DNA from 3 places in the Nocardioides sp. Soil796 genome. Region 3 is predicted to be linked to each of the others. Evidence: predicted binding sites of a transcription regulator. Region 3 holds the regulator's gene; each other region holds the start of a gene.
The links. Region 3 encodes LexA, which represses DNA repair genes until DNA is damaged. Its sites were predicted from a motif close to TCGAACANNTGTTCGA; they were not measured.
Positions count from the first base shown of each region.

Region 1 (4,668 bases), on a different contig from region 3:
AGGAGACCACGTGGCCGCGGTACACGTTGTGCTTCAGTGCCAGGTCACGCAAGCGGTGTCCTAGCTGCTCACCGAGGGTTGGGGCAGTCGAGATGATCTCGACGGTCACCTCCATCGAACCGTCCTCAGGGTCCGGGCCCCGGAGAAGCAGTGCGGTCCGTTCCCCGCCGTCCTCGAACAGCACCACAGCGATGCTCAGGCACTCGCGTGTCTGCCCGGCGGGTCCACTGGGGAGGCTCATGCGTGTGACGTTTCCCGGGCGTGGACCGTGTCGTCCGAAGCCGTCGCTGTCACTCAGCAGATCCGCGAGGCCAAACGGTCCGCGGTGCCGATGATCGGCGACTCCGACGACGGTGGCGGCGTCTCCGTGCTCTTCCAGGACTACGTCCAGGGCGCCCTGCACATTGACATGCTCATACGCAGGCCATCTCTCGCGGGTGATGGGCAGGTTCTCGGTGGGGACCTCGAGATGGTCAGCGATCACAGACCGGAAGGTGGGCTGGTCGAAAGCGCGGGCCTGTGCCACGAAGCGGCGTACGAAGTAACGCCCAACGCGAGCGACGTCGGAGAACTGAGGTCCTTGACCGTCACCACCTGGCGCGACGTCGGACATCACGGAGACATGCATCACCGGAGCGTAGACCGAGGTCGAGGGCATTGACCTTCGAATGCAGGAAGAGCGTCACCACAAACTGCGCACATCATGCCGTGATCCGCGCGCGGCGGCGGGCAGCATGCCGACCCACCCGCAGGGTCCGACTCGTCGCGCTTCCACATGTCGCCTCGTGAGTAGCAGCAAGTTGCGCTGCTAGCGGCTCTTCACAACGAAGTGCTCGACCACGATGGTGCGTTGCTTCACGTAGGCCTCACGTCTGAGGTCATCGAGGGTTCGGATGCCGCCCAAGAACTCTTCGTACCCTTGGTCAGTGGCCGGAAATGCGATCGTTTCGTCAGGATGCACCTCGCCGAGCGCAGTTTCGTTGGCGGCCAGCCGGAACGACTCGGGGTTGGATGCCACGCTTCCCTGGCTATCGAGAATGACGAGAGCATCGTCCATTGCCTTGAGGCCCTGGATGTAGTCAGCCGGGTCGGCGTCTGGTGAGATCGTGATGATGAACCGAACCTCGTCCCGGTCGCGCACTGCTGACCCCCATGCCTCGGCCTCGGCCACGGTTGCCGTGAGTTCACGCCAGTCCGCATCCTCCGCGTCGACGTCGACTCGCTCATCGGCCGGAGCTTCCTCGTCGCCGTTCATGGCGTGACGGCCTGCTGCAGTGACCTGGACGTCAACGACGGAGCCCCGAACGATCCCGTCGGCCACAGGTACGGGATCCGCCCCGTCAATGACGATCTCCTGGCCGGGCAGGTAGTCGGTGAGGTCCTCGGCGTAGATGAGGGACTCAGTGCCCTCGCTGGCGCCGGCCATCGAATCTAAGAGGGCGGTGGTCGCGTCTTCGTCTGTCAGTTCAGGCTTGGAGTCGCTGGCACAGCCGGCGGTCCAGGTGAGAGCACAGCCCGCCAGCGTGGTGGCGACGAGTGCTTTCCTGCGCATGGTGTCCCCTTGGATATGGGGTTGAGGCCGGGGGTGGAGCTGGGGATGAGACGTGGCCAGGTCGCCGTCGGTTCCCCGGGCCATCAGCACACCCGCTGACGTGAGCGCGAACGTGGTCTGAGTAGGTGCCCGAAGCCAGTGGATACGTCGCAAGCATGCACCCAAATGTTGCCGGTCCCACGTGAGCCTTGCAGCAGTTCACTTTCTCGTGGCGGCAATGGCATGGCTCTGGGCGTGGCTCGACGCATCGGCGTCGTGAAGCCGCCGGCCGGGGAGCGGGCGGACGCGGGCCTTCCGACGGCGAAATCTCGTGAGTTCAGGTCGGTCTGAGCCGACTGTCGGTGGTCAGTCGTAGGTTCGATCCAGGCCGCTCGACGCGGGTCTCCGGAAACCAGTTCCACACGGTTTCGGACAGAGGTTGACGCGTTGTCGGGGGCCGGGTGTACCTTTGACTTGTTCGAACAAATGTTCGATCAAGCCCGGCGGAGGCGACCTCGACCCCCGCCTTCGCCGGGATCACACAGCGGCACCAGGGGTCGAGAACGAGGGGTCGAGAAGCACACATCAGCAGGGGTCGAAACCGTCACGAAAGCTCTGGGGAAGGAGCAGGACATGCGTCGGTACGACGACCCCGTGGAAGTCCGTAGGGGAATGGTGGGACAGGCCGGCCGCCAGGTGGAGGCTCCCGAGCAGTTCCTCTGGCGAGGCAAGTTGTGGAAGGTGCGCGACGTCGTCGCGCACTGGGTGGAGACCGGGCCGTGGTGGCAGTCGGCCGGCGTCCGCGCCGTCATCGGCAGCGACGACGACGGTGCCGAGGGAGACCTGGCCACTCTCGGGGCCGACCTGCTCGCCGAGCGTGAGATGTGGCGGGTCGAGGCCGGCAACGGCATGACCGGCGGGGGAGTCTTCGACCTCGCCTTCTCATGGGCCGACGGCAACTGGCAGCTTCTCGGCTGCGCGGACTGAAGGAGCGACGACATGAATCCCTACTGCCTCCCCGCCACCACCCACTCCTACCTCGAGCGGGCCGCCGAGTCCCTGCGTGAAGCGATCACCGCGACCGAGGTGCCCACCCGCTATGCCTGTGCGCACGTCGCGGCGTTGCGGGCGGCCGCCGCGCTGATCGCGGCCAAGGCTGTGCCGACACCGACGACCAGCCGCCGCCGTGCCCAGAAGAACGCCTGGGTGCTGCTCACCGAGGTGGCCCCCGAGCTCGGCGAATGGGCGGCGTTCTTCGCCGCCGGTGCCTCCAAGCGGGCCGCTGCCGAAGCCGGTTCGACCCGGGCCGTCACTGAGCGCGAGGCCGACGACCTGGTCCGCGAGTCCGACCGGTTCCTGGCCGTCATCGAGCAGTCGCTGGGCCTCTCCCCGCACGTCCCGGTCGAGCGCCAGCTGCCCTGGCGTGCCGGAAACGCGCATTCGATGGAGCGTGCCGGCACCCTGGACGAGCGAGCTGGGAGAAGTGCCTGACCCGTTCGTCCATCTCCACGTGGCCTCCGGCTACTCGCTCCAGTACGGCGCAAGCCATCCCCACGTGCTGGTCGAGCGCGCCGTCGAACAGGAGATGGACACGCTCGCGTTGACCGATCGCGACGGCACCTACGGCGCCGTCCGGTTCGTGAAGGCCTGCCAGCGGGCGGGCGTCCGTCCGGTGCTGGGAGTGGACCTGGCGTATGCGGCTTCATGGTCGCCTGGTTTCGAGATGGTTCCTGAGGGGGTCGCGCAGCACCCTTCTCGACCAGCGGGTTCGTCACGGACGCCGGTGCGGGGCGGGGCGTTCCGCGAGCAGGGGCTGCCCCGGGCGGTGTTCCTGGCCTCGGGCAAGGCTGGGTGGGGGGCGATCTGCCGGCTCATCTCGGCCACCCATCTGGCCGGCGAACGCGGCCGACCGGTGACCACGCCCGAGCTGATCGCCGAGCACCTCGGCGACGACGTACTGGTGCTGCTCGGACCGTCCTCGACCCTCGGCGATGCGGCCACCCTGCGTCGTGACGACCACGCCCGCGACGTACTCAACCGCTGGCGCGAGATCGTCCCGGCCGGCAACCTCCTCGTCGAGGTCACCTCCCACCGGCTGCCCAGCCACGGTCCGGGCTCCTCGGCCCACGCTGCCCGCATGGCCGGGGTGGCGCGGGCTGCCGGGCTGCCGGTGCTGCTGACCAACGCGGTCCGGTACGCCGACCGGCTCGACGCGCCGACCGTCGACGTGCTCGATGCCGCCCGCACCCTGGTGCCCCTGGGCTCGGCCGGGCTGTCCCGCATCGGACCGGGCGGGTTCCGCGGCAACGCCGAGGGCTTCCTCAAGTCCGGCAAGCAGATGCACGACGTGGCCGACGAGATCTGCCGGCATGCCGGACTGGGTGATCGGGAGGCTCGCGACCTGCTGGCCCGCACCCGGCAGACGGCGGACCGGTGCGTGCTCGACCCGAAGCGGGATCTCGGTCTGGGTGAGGTGCACTTCCCGGAGTTCGAGGTCGTCGGGTCGGGGTCTCGATACGGTCGCAGAGCGACCTACTCGACCAACGAGAGGGAGCGCTCCTCGACCGCCGAAAGGCAGCGCTCCTCGGCTGGCGAAAGGCAGCGGTCCTCGACTGCCGAGATCGCCGACGCGGAGCTGCGGGCGCGGTGCGAGTCCGCGATCGGACGGCGATATGGGAACGCACCACGGCAGCGCATCTGGAAGCGGCTCGACGACGAGCTCGAGATGATCCGCGAGCTCGGCTACGCGTCGTACTTCCTCACCGTCGGCGACGTGGTCGACCTGATCCGCGAGATGGAGGTGCGGGTGGCGGCGCGCGGCTCGGGCGCCGGCAGCTTGGTCAACTACCTGCTCGGCGTCTCCGGTGTCGACCCGATCCGCCACGGCCTGCTGATGGAGCGGTTCCTCTCGCCGCTGCGCCAGGACCTTCCCGACATCGACGTCGACGTGGAGTCGGCGCGACGGCTCGAGGTCTACGACGCGATCCTCGACAAGTACGGCGGCGAGCGGTGTGTGGCGGTCTCGATGATGGACACCTACCGGGTGCGCCATGCGGTGCGCGATGTCGGGGCGGCGCTCGGCATGCCGCCCGGCGAGACCGACGCGATCGCCAAGGCCTTCCCGCACATCCGGGCCA
Region 1 is NZ_LMSQ01000017.1:471,838-476,505, forward strand. It holds gene ASH02_RS09320 (AAA family ATPase) at 1-628, opposite strand, end outside; gene ASH02_RS09330 (hypothetical protein) at 809-1,552, opposite strand; gene ASH02_RS09335 (DUF6504 family protein) at 2,165-2,518, shown strand; gene ASH02_RS09340 (SAV_6107 family HEPN domain-containing protein) at 2,531-3,022, shown strand; gene ASH02_RS09345 (DNA polymerase III subunit alpha) at 3,015-4,668, shown strand, end outside.
Region 1: the regulator LexA is predicted to act here: its motif matches at 2,010-2,025, upstream of ASH02_RS09335 (DUF6504 family protein).

Region 2 (4,668 bases), on a different contig from region 3:
GTCGATGTCGACCGACCGCTCCCGGCGCACGGGGCGCCGGGAGTCGTCGATGAGGATGCGGATCGTGGTGCGCCGTGCGTAGGCGAGCAGGCCTTCCCGCCTCTCGACACGGTGCCACGAGCGATAGACCCGGATCAGGGCCTCCTGTGCGGCGTCCTCGGCCCTGTGCCAGTCGGAGCACATGAGGTACGCCGTACGCCGGAGGTCGGCGAGTGACGCCACGGCGAAGGCCGTGAACTCCTCGTCGTACGCCCTGGCCATCCAGATCTCCTTGCAACTGTCGTCGTCACCCTTGAGACGAGGCCCGTGGCGATTCGGTTGGTCACCCGCGGAAAACGTGGGTCTGCCGCGGGTCGGATCCGTGACTGACTCCATGGTCCATCCTGCCGGTCTGGGGCGCCTCGGTAGCGTGGGCGGCATGAAGCTTCCCGCCGCTGATCGTGTCCCCACCGCACCCCTGGCCGCACTGGGCCTGCTGGGCGGCTACCTCGTCGCCCGGGAGACCGGCGTACGCCCGCTCGGTGGTGCCGTGCTGGGTGGCGCGGGGCTTCTCGCCGGGCGCAGCTGGTTGGCCAAGGGCGGCCCGGCCACGACGGCCGCTCTCTCGGCGATCTACCTCGGCGGCTTCGGGGCCTCGCACCCGCTGGCGAAGAAGGTCGGCGCCTGGCCGGCCGTGATCGGTGCCGCCGCCGTGTCGGCCGGCGCCTCACACGTGCTGTCCGACCGACGCTGAGCGGCAGCCTGGTCAGGGCAGGTTGACCAACATCCGTTGGTACCACGCGACGTCGATCCACTGCTCGAACTTCCAGCCCACCTCGCGCAGCTGCCCGGTCTTCTCGAAGCCGCACGCGACGTGCAGTGCCTCGCTCGCCGGGTTCGGCAGGGCGACCAGGGCCACCGCGGTGTGCACCCCGGAGACCGCCATGGTCTCGAGCAGGGCGGGGTAGAGCATGCGGCCGACGCCCTTGCCGCGCACGGACTCGTCGAGGTAGATCGAGGTCTCGCGGGTGGTGTCGTACGCCGGGCGGGGTCGGTAGGACGCCGAGTAGGCGTAGCCCACCACGCTGTCGTCCCGGTCGACGGCCACGAGCAGGTGGTCGCCGGGGTGGTCGCCGTCGAGGCGGGCCCGCCAGTAGTCCAGGTCGGGTGGTTCCATGTCGAACGTCGCGTGAGAGGTGTCGACCGCGTGGGAGTAGATCGCCGCGATGTCGTGCAGATCGCGCTCTCGTGCGGACCGTGTGGAGTACTCACCCATCCGCCCATGATCGCAGGTGGGCCGTGCGACAGAATGGCCGCGTGGCGATCGAACCCGACATCAAGGACTGGACCTGGGTCCTCGACGAGGCCTGCCCGGAGTGCGGTTTCGACAGTGCAGGCGTCGACGTGGAGTCCCTGGGTGCCTCCGTGCGCACCAACGCCGAGGGCTGGCGGGTCGTGCTCGCCGACGATGCTTCAGCGCTGTCGCGACGGCCGTCCGAGACGGTCTGGTCTCCCTTGGAGTACGCCTGCCACGTGCGCGACGTGCACCTCGTCTTCGGTGAGCGACTCCGCTCCATGCTCGGCGAGGACGACCCGCTCTTCGCCAACTGGGACCAGGACGAGGCCGCCGTGGACGGCGACTACCTCGCCCAGGACCCGACGCGGGTCTCTCGCGAACTGGTCGCAGCGGCCGATGCGGTCGCCGCGACGTACGACGCGGTCGCGGGGGAGCAGTGGGACCGCACCGGACGCCGCAGCAACGGCTCGTTCTTCACGGTCGCCTCGATCGGTCGCTACCACCTGCACGACGTCGTCCATCACCTCCACGACGTCGGGCACGACGCGCGGCTGGCCACGGTCGCGGCGTACGACGCGCATGCGGCTGCCTACGCGTCGGCCTCGGCGGCGATGCCCGACAACGTGGCCGACGAGATCGCCTGGTTCTCCGATGCTGTCGCCTCGGCCACCGGAGCCGGCGGACGGGTGCTCGAGATCGGCACCGGCGGTGGACGCGACGCACTGGCCCTGGAAGCCGCCGGAGTTCGCGTGCGCCGCACCGACGTCTCGTCGCGTTTCGTCGACCTGTTGCGCGACGCCGGGCACGAGGCCGAGCGGATCGACCCGCTCGTCGACGACCTGGCCGACCACGTGACGGGTCTGCCGTACGACGGGGTGTGGGCCCACGCCAGCCTGCTGCACGTCGCGCGCGACGACTTCCCCCAGGTCGTACGCCGACTCGCGGAGGCCACCCGCGTCGGCGGCACCCTGCACGTCGCGCTGAAGGAGGGCGACGGCGAGGCCTGGTCGACGCACGGCACCATCGAGGCACCGCGTCACTTCGTGTTCTGGCGGGAGGCGCCTCTGCGTTCCGTGCTGGAGGACGCCGGCTGGCGGGTCGACGAGGTGCGACACGAGGACGGTGGCGGCCAGCCCTGGCTCATCGTGCGGGGGCACCGGCGATGAGGCACACGGAGTTCTGGAGCCGCATGGAGCGGGCGCTGGGCAGCGGTTACGCGCGCTCGTGGGCCGAGCAGCACGTGATCGGCGAGCTGGGTTCGCGCACCGTGGTCGAGGCGTTGTCGGCGGGGGAGTCGCCCAAACAGGTCTGGGAAGCGGTCTGGCGCACGCTCGACCTGCCGTTGCGCGACAAGTGAAAAGCTCCGATCACCTGTTCGATTCCCCGCCTGCGTGTCGCGCTTGATCGAACGTCTGTTCGGGCTAGTGTGAACGTCGTCGGCCGGGGTTCTCCACAGCCCTGCAGGTGGTCGGCACCCATTGTCGGTGGCCCGGTCTAACGTCCGGGACAACACATCGACCACAGACTCGACAAGGACGGACCATCATGGCTGGAGACCGCGACAAGGCGCTCGACGCAGCACTCGCCAACATTGAGAAGAGCTTCGGCAAGGGCTCGGTGATGCGCCTCGGCGACGAGACCCGCGCACCCCTCGAAGTCATCCCGACCGGGTCGATCGCGCTCGACGTCGCGCTGGGCCTCGGTGGCCTCCCACGCGGCCGGGTCGTCGAGATCTACGGCCCCGAGTCCTCCGGTAAGACCACGGTCGCCCTGCACGCGGTGGCCAGCGCCCAGGCGGGTGGCGGCATCGTGGCGTTCATCGACGCAGAGCACGCGCTCGACCCCGAATACGCCAAGAACCTCGGCGTCGACACCGACGCGCTGCTGGTCTCCCAGCCCGACTCCGGTGAGCAGGCGCTCGAGATCGCCGACATGCTGATCCGTTCCGGCGCGCTCGACCTGATCGTGATCGACTCGGTGGCCGCGCTCGTGCCGCGGGCCGAGATCGAGGGCGAGATGGGCGACAGCCACGTCGGCCTCCAGGCCCGCCTCATGAGCCAGGCGCTGCGCAAGATGACCGGTGCGTTGAACAACTCCAACACGACCGCGATCTTCATCAACCAGCTCCGCGAGAAGATCGGCGTCATGTTCGGCTCGCCAGAGACCACCACCGGTGGCCGGGCGCTGAAGTTCTACTCCTCCGTGCGCCTCGACGTACGCCGCATCGAGACGCTCAAGGACGGCACCGACATGGTCGGAAACCGCACCCGCGTCAAGGTCGTCAAGAACAAGGTCGCCCCGCCGTTCAAGCAGGCAGAGTTCGACATCATGTACGGCAAGGGCATCAGCCGCGAGGGTGGCCTGATCGACGTCGGCGTCGAGGCCGGCCTGGTCCGCAAGGCCGGCGCTTGGTACACCTACGAGGGCGACCAGCTCGGCCAGGGCAAGGAGAACGCCCGCACCTTCCTCAAGGACAACCCCGACCTGGCCAACGAGCTGGAGAAGAAGATCCTCGAGACGCTGGGTGTCGGTCCGAAGGTCGACGAGCCCGTTGCGGAGCCGACCAACATCGACTTCTGATGGTCGGTCCCGGCCCTTCGAGCGCGGGGCCGCCGCCCGAGTGGGCGGTGGCGCCCGAGGGCGAGCGGGCTCTCGAGCCGGATCGCCAGGAGCAGCCCGCCTGGCAGGGTGACGTGGGCGACGGGGTCGAGGCGTGGCTGCGCGCCGTGGCCGCCGGCGAGATCACCGCGTCCCCGGACGCGGAACCGCCCGGCGGCACGGAACGGCACCGAGGTGCGGGGCGGCCGCGGGGCACCAAGCGGTCCCGCCGTGCCGGGCAGTCGAACGGCCAGGAGCAGACCGCGAGTGGACTGGCCCCCGATGACGACGGGTCGGGCGACGAGGCAGACCACGAGGCGGTGGCCCGCAAGATCCTGCTCGACCAGCTCACCGGGCAGGCTCGCAGCCGCAAGGAGCTCGCCGACCGTCTGGCGAAGAAGAACGTCCCCGACGAGATCGCCGGCGCGCTCCTCGACCGGTTCGAAGAGGTCGGCCTGATCGACGACGAGGCCTTCGCCCGCTCCTGGATCGCCTCGCGCCAGCCAGGCAAGGGGTTGGCCCGTCGTGCACTGGCCCAGGAGCTGCGCCGCAAGGGCATCGACGACCTCGTCGCCCGTGAGGCCCTCGACGAGATCGACCCCGACGACGAGGACGACGCGGCCCGGCGCCTGGTCCGCAAGAAACTGCGCACCATGCAGGGCCTCGACCGGGTCAAGGCGACCCGGCGGCTGGTCGGCATGCTGGCCCGCAAGGGCTACCCGCCGGGCATGGCGTTCTCCGTCGTCCGCGACGAGCTCGCCGCCGCCGACCAGGTCGACGTCGACGATGACGAC
Region 2 is NZ_LMSQ01000017.1:721,293-725,960, forward strand. It holds gene ASH02_RS10455 (SigE family RNA polymerase sigma factor) at 1-420, opposite strand, end outside; gene ASH02_RS10460 (hypothetical protein) at 419-733, shown strand; gene ASH02_RS10465 (GNAT family N-acetyltransferase) at 746-1,255, opposite strand; gene ASH02_RS26065 (class I SAM-dependent methyltransferase) at 1,297-2,442, shown strand; gene ASH02_RS10480 (DUF3046 domain-containing protein) at 2,439-2,633, shown strand; gene recA (recombinase RecA) at 2,822-3,856, shown strand; gene ASH02_RS10490 (regulatory protein RecX) at 3,856-4,668, shown strand, end outside.
Region 2: the regulator LexA is predicted to act here: its motif matches at 2,681-2,696, upstream of recA (recombinase RecA).

Region 3 (4,668 bases):
TCACCAACACTCCCCCGATCCTGAAGTCCAGCCCGGCCGGCACGCTCGACTCGTGGTCGCTCAAGGTCGTGTACGACTGCGACTGGGACGACGACTCGAGGGCCAACTCGAAGGACAACTGTCCCGAGAAGGCCAACTACGACCAGGCGAACGTCGACCGCGACGCCCTCGGCGACGAGTGCGACCCCGACATCGACGGCGACGGCGTGGCCAACGGCGACGACAACTGCCCCAGCAACGCCAACGCCACCCAGCGCGACATGAACCACAACGGCATGGGCGACTCGTGCGACCCCGACGCCGACTCCGACGGCTACGAGAAGGGCGACGCCTGCCCATTGGCCGCCGCCTACAACGACACCGGCTGCCCGCCGTTGGCCCGCACCGGGACGATCGCCTACGGCGTCCGCGTGAAGCAGTTCAAGGGAGTGCTGCGCTCGCCGGTCAACGCCTGCGTCTCGCGCAAGGTGGTCGAGCTCCGGCGCGTGATGGGGCCGGGTCGTTCGGCGCGAGTGGGCCTGGCCCGCACGTCCACCCGAGGCGTCTGGACGCTGCCCCGCGCCAGGCGCAAGCCCGGCAAGTTCTACGCGCTGATCAAGCCGACATTCCTCACCCAGGGACTGTGCCGGCAGGCCCAGTCGAAGGTGATCCGGGTCCGCTGACGGGTTCCCTGACCCGCCCCGCGACACGTCGAACATTTGTTCGGCCGCTCTCTTGATTCGTTCGAACACATGCTCTACCGTCGTACATGTGTTCGATCGAACGTCTGATCGATCCTCCGCTCCGGAAGTCCGTTGTCGGTGGTCGTCTGTAGACATTCGTCTGACACAGACCACCCCCTTCCCCCGGAGGTCCCGATGAGCACGATGACCCTGAGCCCCACCATCCAGACGCCTGTGCGTCCCGCCCAGCGAGGCGCTCGCAGCCAGGTCCGCCTCACGCAGCGCGGCCGACTGGTGGTCTTCGTCGCGGCGATGCTCTTCGTGCTCGCCGCCGCGGTCTTCCTCGGCACCTCGTCGATGGCCACCAACCACGCCGGCGTCGACCAGCCGACCCGCGCGGTGACGGTCCAGCCCGGCGACACGCTCTGGGCGATCGCCGCCGACGTGGCCGACGACGGCGAGGTGCGCGACATGGTGCACACCATCAAGCAGCTCAACGCGCTCGACTCCTCGATGCTGGTCGCCGGCCAGCAGATCTACGTCCCGCTCGGCTGAGCCAGGACGCCACTGAATTTCTGCAGGTCGCCTCGACCCCGGCCTGCGGATGGGGAAGACAAAGGGCGGGACTCCACCACGGAGGCCCGCCCTTTGCGCTCCCCGAACTCCCGAGACCCGACCCGAGAGACTGCTCGAAAACCTTTGCGACACGTTCGAACAGGTGTTTGAAGCCGTCGGGTTTTGGGGCTACGTTGAAAACCCACCAGGAACAGCACTGCGGAAGGCACCCCGATGGCATCGAAGGACAACGTCGCCGAGTTCCCCGACGGCCCCCCGGACGCAACGGGCCTCACCCCCCGCCAGCAGCGCATCCTGAACACGATCCGTGATTCCCTCGAGCGACGCGGCTACCCGCCGAGCATGCGCGAGATCGGCGAGGTGGTCGGGTTGACCAGCTCGTCCTCGGTCTCCCACCAGCTCAAGGTGCTCGAGGCCAAGGGCTTCATCAAGCGCGACCCCAACCGTCCTCGTGCCCTCGAGGTGTTCCTGCCCGAGGTGCTCGCCGCGCGCCGTTCGATCAGCGCGGCAGACGAGTCGCACATCGACGAGACCGGCATCGGTGACGCCATGCCGGCCGCCACCTACGTGCCGATGGTGGGCCGCATCGCCGCTGGTGGCCCGATCCTGGCCGAGGAGCGGGTCGAGGAGATCTTCCCGCTGCCCAAGACCCTGGTGGGCGAGGGCACCCTGTTCATGCTCGAGGTCTCCGGCGACTCGATGATCGACGCCGCCATCTGCAGCGGCGACTACGTCGTGGTCCGCCAGGAGCAGACCGCCCGCAACGGCGAGATCGTGGCCGCTCTCATCGACGGCGAGGCCACCGTCAAGACCCTGCAGCGCAAGGACGGCCAGGTCTGGCTGATGCCGCACAACGATGCCTACGACCCGATCGACGGCACCAACGCCTCGATCCTCGGCATCGTCACCGCGGTCCTGCGCCGCGTCTGAACCAGCCACCACAAAGGCGTCGTACGCCGACCGCGCGGTCGTCGTACGACGCCTTTCGTGATTTCGTCGCACACCGCACGTTTAGTGACATAAGGTGTCCGCGGTTCCGGTCTCGGGACATCCAGATCGGCGGAGCTCTCCGCCACGTTTGTGTTCGGGGGAACCATGCGCGCACCACGCCTCTTCGCCACCCTTCTCACTGCCAGCGTCGTGGGCAGCGGACTCGTCGCCCTGACCAGCGCCCCCGCCCAGGCGGAAGACCTGAACGCCACCCTGATCACGCCCACCACGGGTGACCAGGTCAGTGGCGACCTGTCGATCGAGGTGGCACTGACCGGCACTGACAACGCCATGGTCACCTTCCGCTCCGGGGCCCAGACCAGGAAGCAGATGATCGCCGACTACACGAACGGTGATCCGGTCGACGGCGTGGCTCGCTGGACCCTGCCGAGCTTCGGCCTCGACGCCGGAACGGTCATCACGGTCGCGCCCTGTGGCACGAGCACACCGTCCACCTGCCTGAGCACGCCGACCGACACGTCCACCCTCGACGTCTCCAACCCCGTCACCTGGGACGCCCCTACCGAACCGGTCTTCGTCGACCTCCGATCCGAGGCCCTGCCAAGCGTGACCGTCCACGACGACGGACCGGGAGAGCTCAACCTCCTCTGGGCGAACCAGGCCCAAGGGCCGGCGCTGGTTCGCGACCAGCCACGGCAGCTGACCGCGTCTCCCTACGCCAACGTCGTCTCGGGGGAGCTCGTCGTGCGCCGATGCATCCGTGACACCAGCGCCACGTTCTACGGGGTGTGTGCCACCGAGAACACCAGCGCGGTCGTGACCGCACGGCGCAGCCTCACCATGCACCTCACCACCGACTCTCTCCGCCTCCTCAGCCCCAATGGCGACGGAATCCTCGACACCGCCAAGGTCACCCTCGACACCGAGGGCCTGCCCGGCCAGAGCGCCACCTGGCAGATCGAGACCATCGGAGGTGAGGCCCTGACGGGGCCGATTCCCGTCGAGCTCGACACCCAGGGCAACGCCGTGATCACCATCGACCCCATCGCGGCGGGCGTCACGCCCACGACCGGCCAGCACCGCATCCGGGTGACCACGCAGGCGGTGGACCACGGCCACGAGTTCACCGCCGACACCTTCACGTCGTTCGAGATCGACGTGACGCCGCCGCGGGTCACCAGCCTGGTCCGGCAATGGGCCACCTTCTACCCGTACGACGACGAGTATCGAGACGAGGTGGGCCTGACGCCCAAGGTCGAGGGCCAGGTGAGTGACGCGAAGGTCGAGGTCCTGAACGCGGACGGCGCAGTCGTGGACACCATGCCCGGTCTGGGCGACCAGGGCTTCTGGTGGGACGGACGCAGGCAAGACGGTCGTACAGCGCCTGCCGGCACGTACCGATTCCGGATCACGCTCACCGACCGGGCGTGGAACACCTCCGTCTTCACCGGCGCACCCGTGGTCCTCTCCACGAAGCGTCTTGTCCGCAGGACCTGGGACCGCACGATCTCTGCGCAGGCCTCCCTCCACCTGAACTGGTCCGGCAGATGCTCCTCGCTGCGCAAGCCCGGGCTGCGCCGGATGACCGGTTCGATCGGCTACTACAGCATGTCCCGCTGCTCCGGCAGTAACGTCGACGACCGGACGGCCCTCGCCCTGCACGACGTCAGGATTCCCAACGCCATCAAGTACCACGGGCTGACGATCAGGGCGTACGGCGGCGCGGTCAAGCGGTCGACCGGCCACCGCGGCACCATCTGGATGCTCAACAACACCGACGGCGCGCCGCTGACCCGACGGGCACTTTCGTCGTCATTGACCTGGCACAGCGGCGGCACCGCCAACACCAACCGCATGCGTTACGCCAACGGCTACGTCTACTGGGCTGTCGGCACGGGGTACGGCCAGCGGTACGACGTGAAGTCGTTCAGGCTCACGCTCGAATATTACGTGCTGGGCTGACCACAGCGACCTCCTACAGGACCTTGGTTGGAGGCCGCTACGACGTCAAGAAGTTCCTCATCAAGGTGTTCTACAAGGTCTTGCAATGAGGCCCGACCGCCCGCAGCGTGCCGCAAATCAATCGTGGGAGAATCGCCCAATGCTCCGGACCACAACGCTGACCCTGACCGCCGTGTGCGCCCTCGCCCTGGGCGGCCTCGCCGCCGTACCAGCGACGGGCAGCACCGACGGAGACCACGAGTTCACCTCGGCCGACGGCCAGCGCGTCGACGACTCCGAGCTCTCGACCGCGGCGCGGCTGGCCGGGCAGGCGACCGAGGAGGTCAAGGGCCTGCTCACCGAGGACCCGGCCGCCCGACTGACCGCCGGCGACCGGCTCTACTACGCCGACACCTTCGAGGGCTCCGGCGAAGAGGCCGGCAACGAACCGGTGGCCCGCGCCTCGGCGCCGCTGTCCCAGACGTTCCGGCTGCACTCGCGTCCCGGGTCGCGTCGCACGATCTACCTCGACTTCAAC
Region 3 is NZ_LMSQ01000019.1:458,050-462,717, forward strand. It holds gene ASH02_RS19325 (thrombospondin type 3 repeat-containing protein) at 1-662, shown strand, start outside; gene ASH02_RS19330 (LysM peptidoglycan-binding domain-containing protein) at 858-1,217, shown strand; gene lexA (transcriptional repressor LexA) at 1,452-2,168, shown strand; gene ASH02_RS19340 (FlgD immunoglobulin-like domain containing protein) at 2,334-4,151, shown strand; gene ASH02_RS19345 (zinc-dependent metalloprotease family protein) at 4,291-4,668, shown strand, end outside.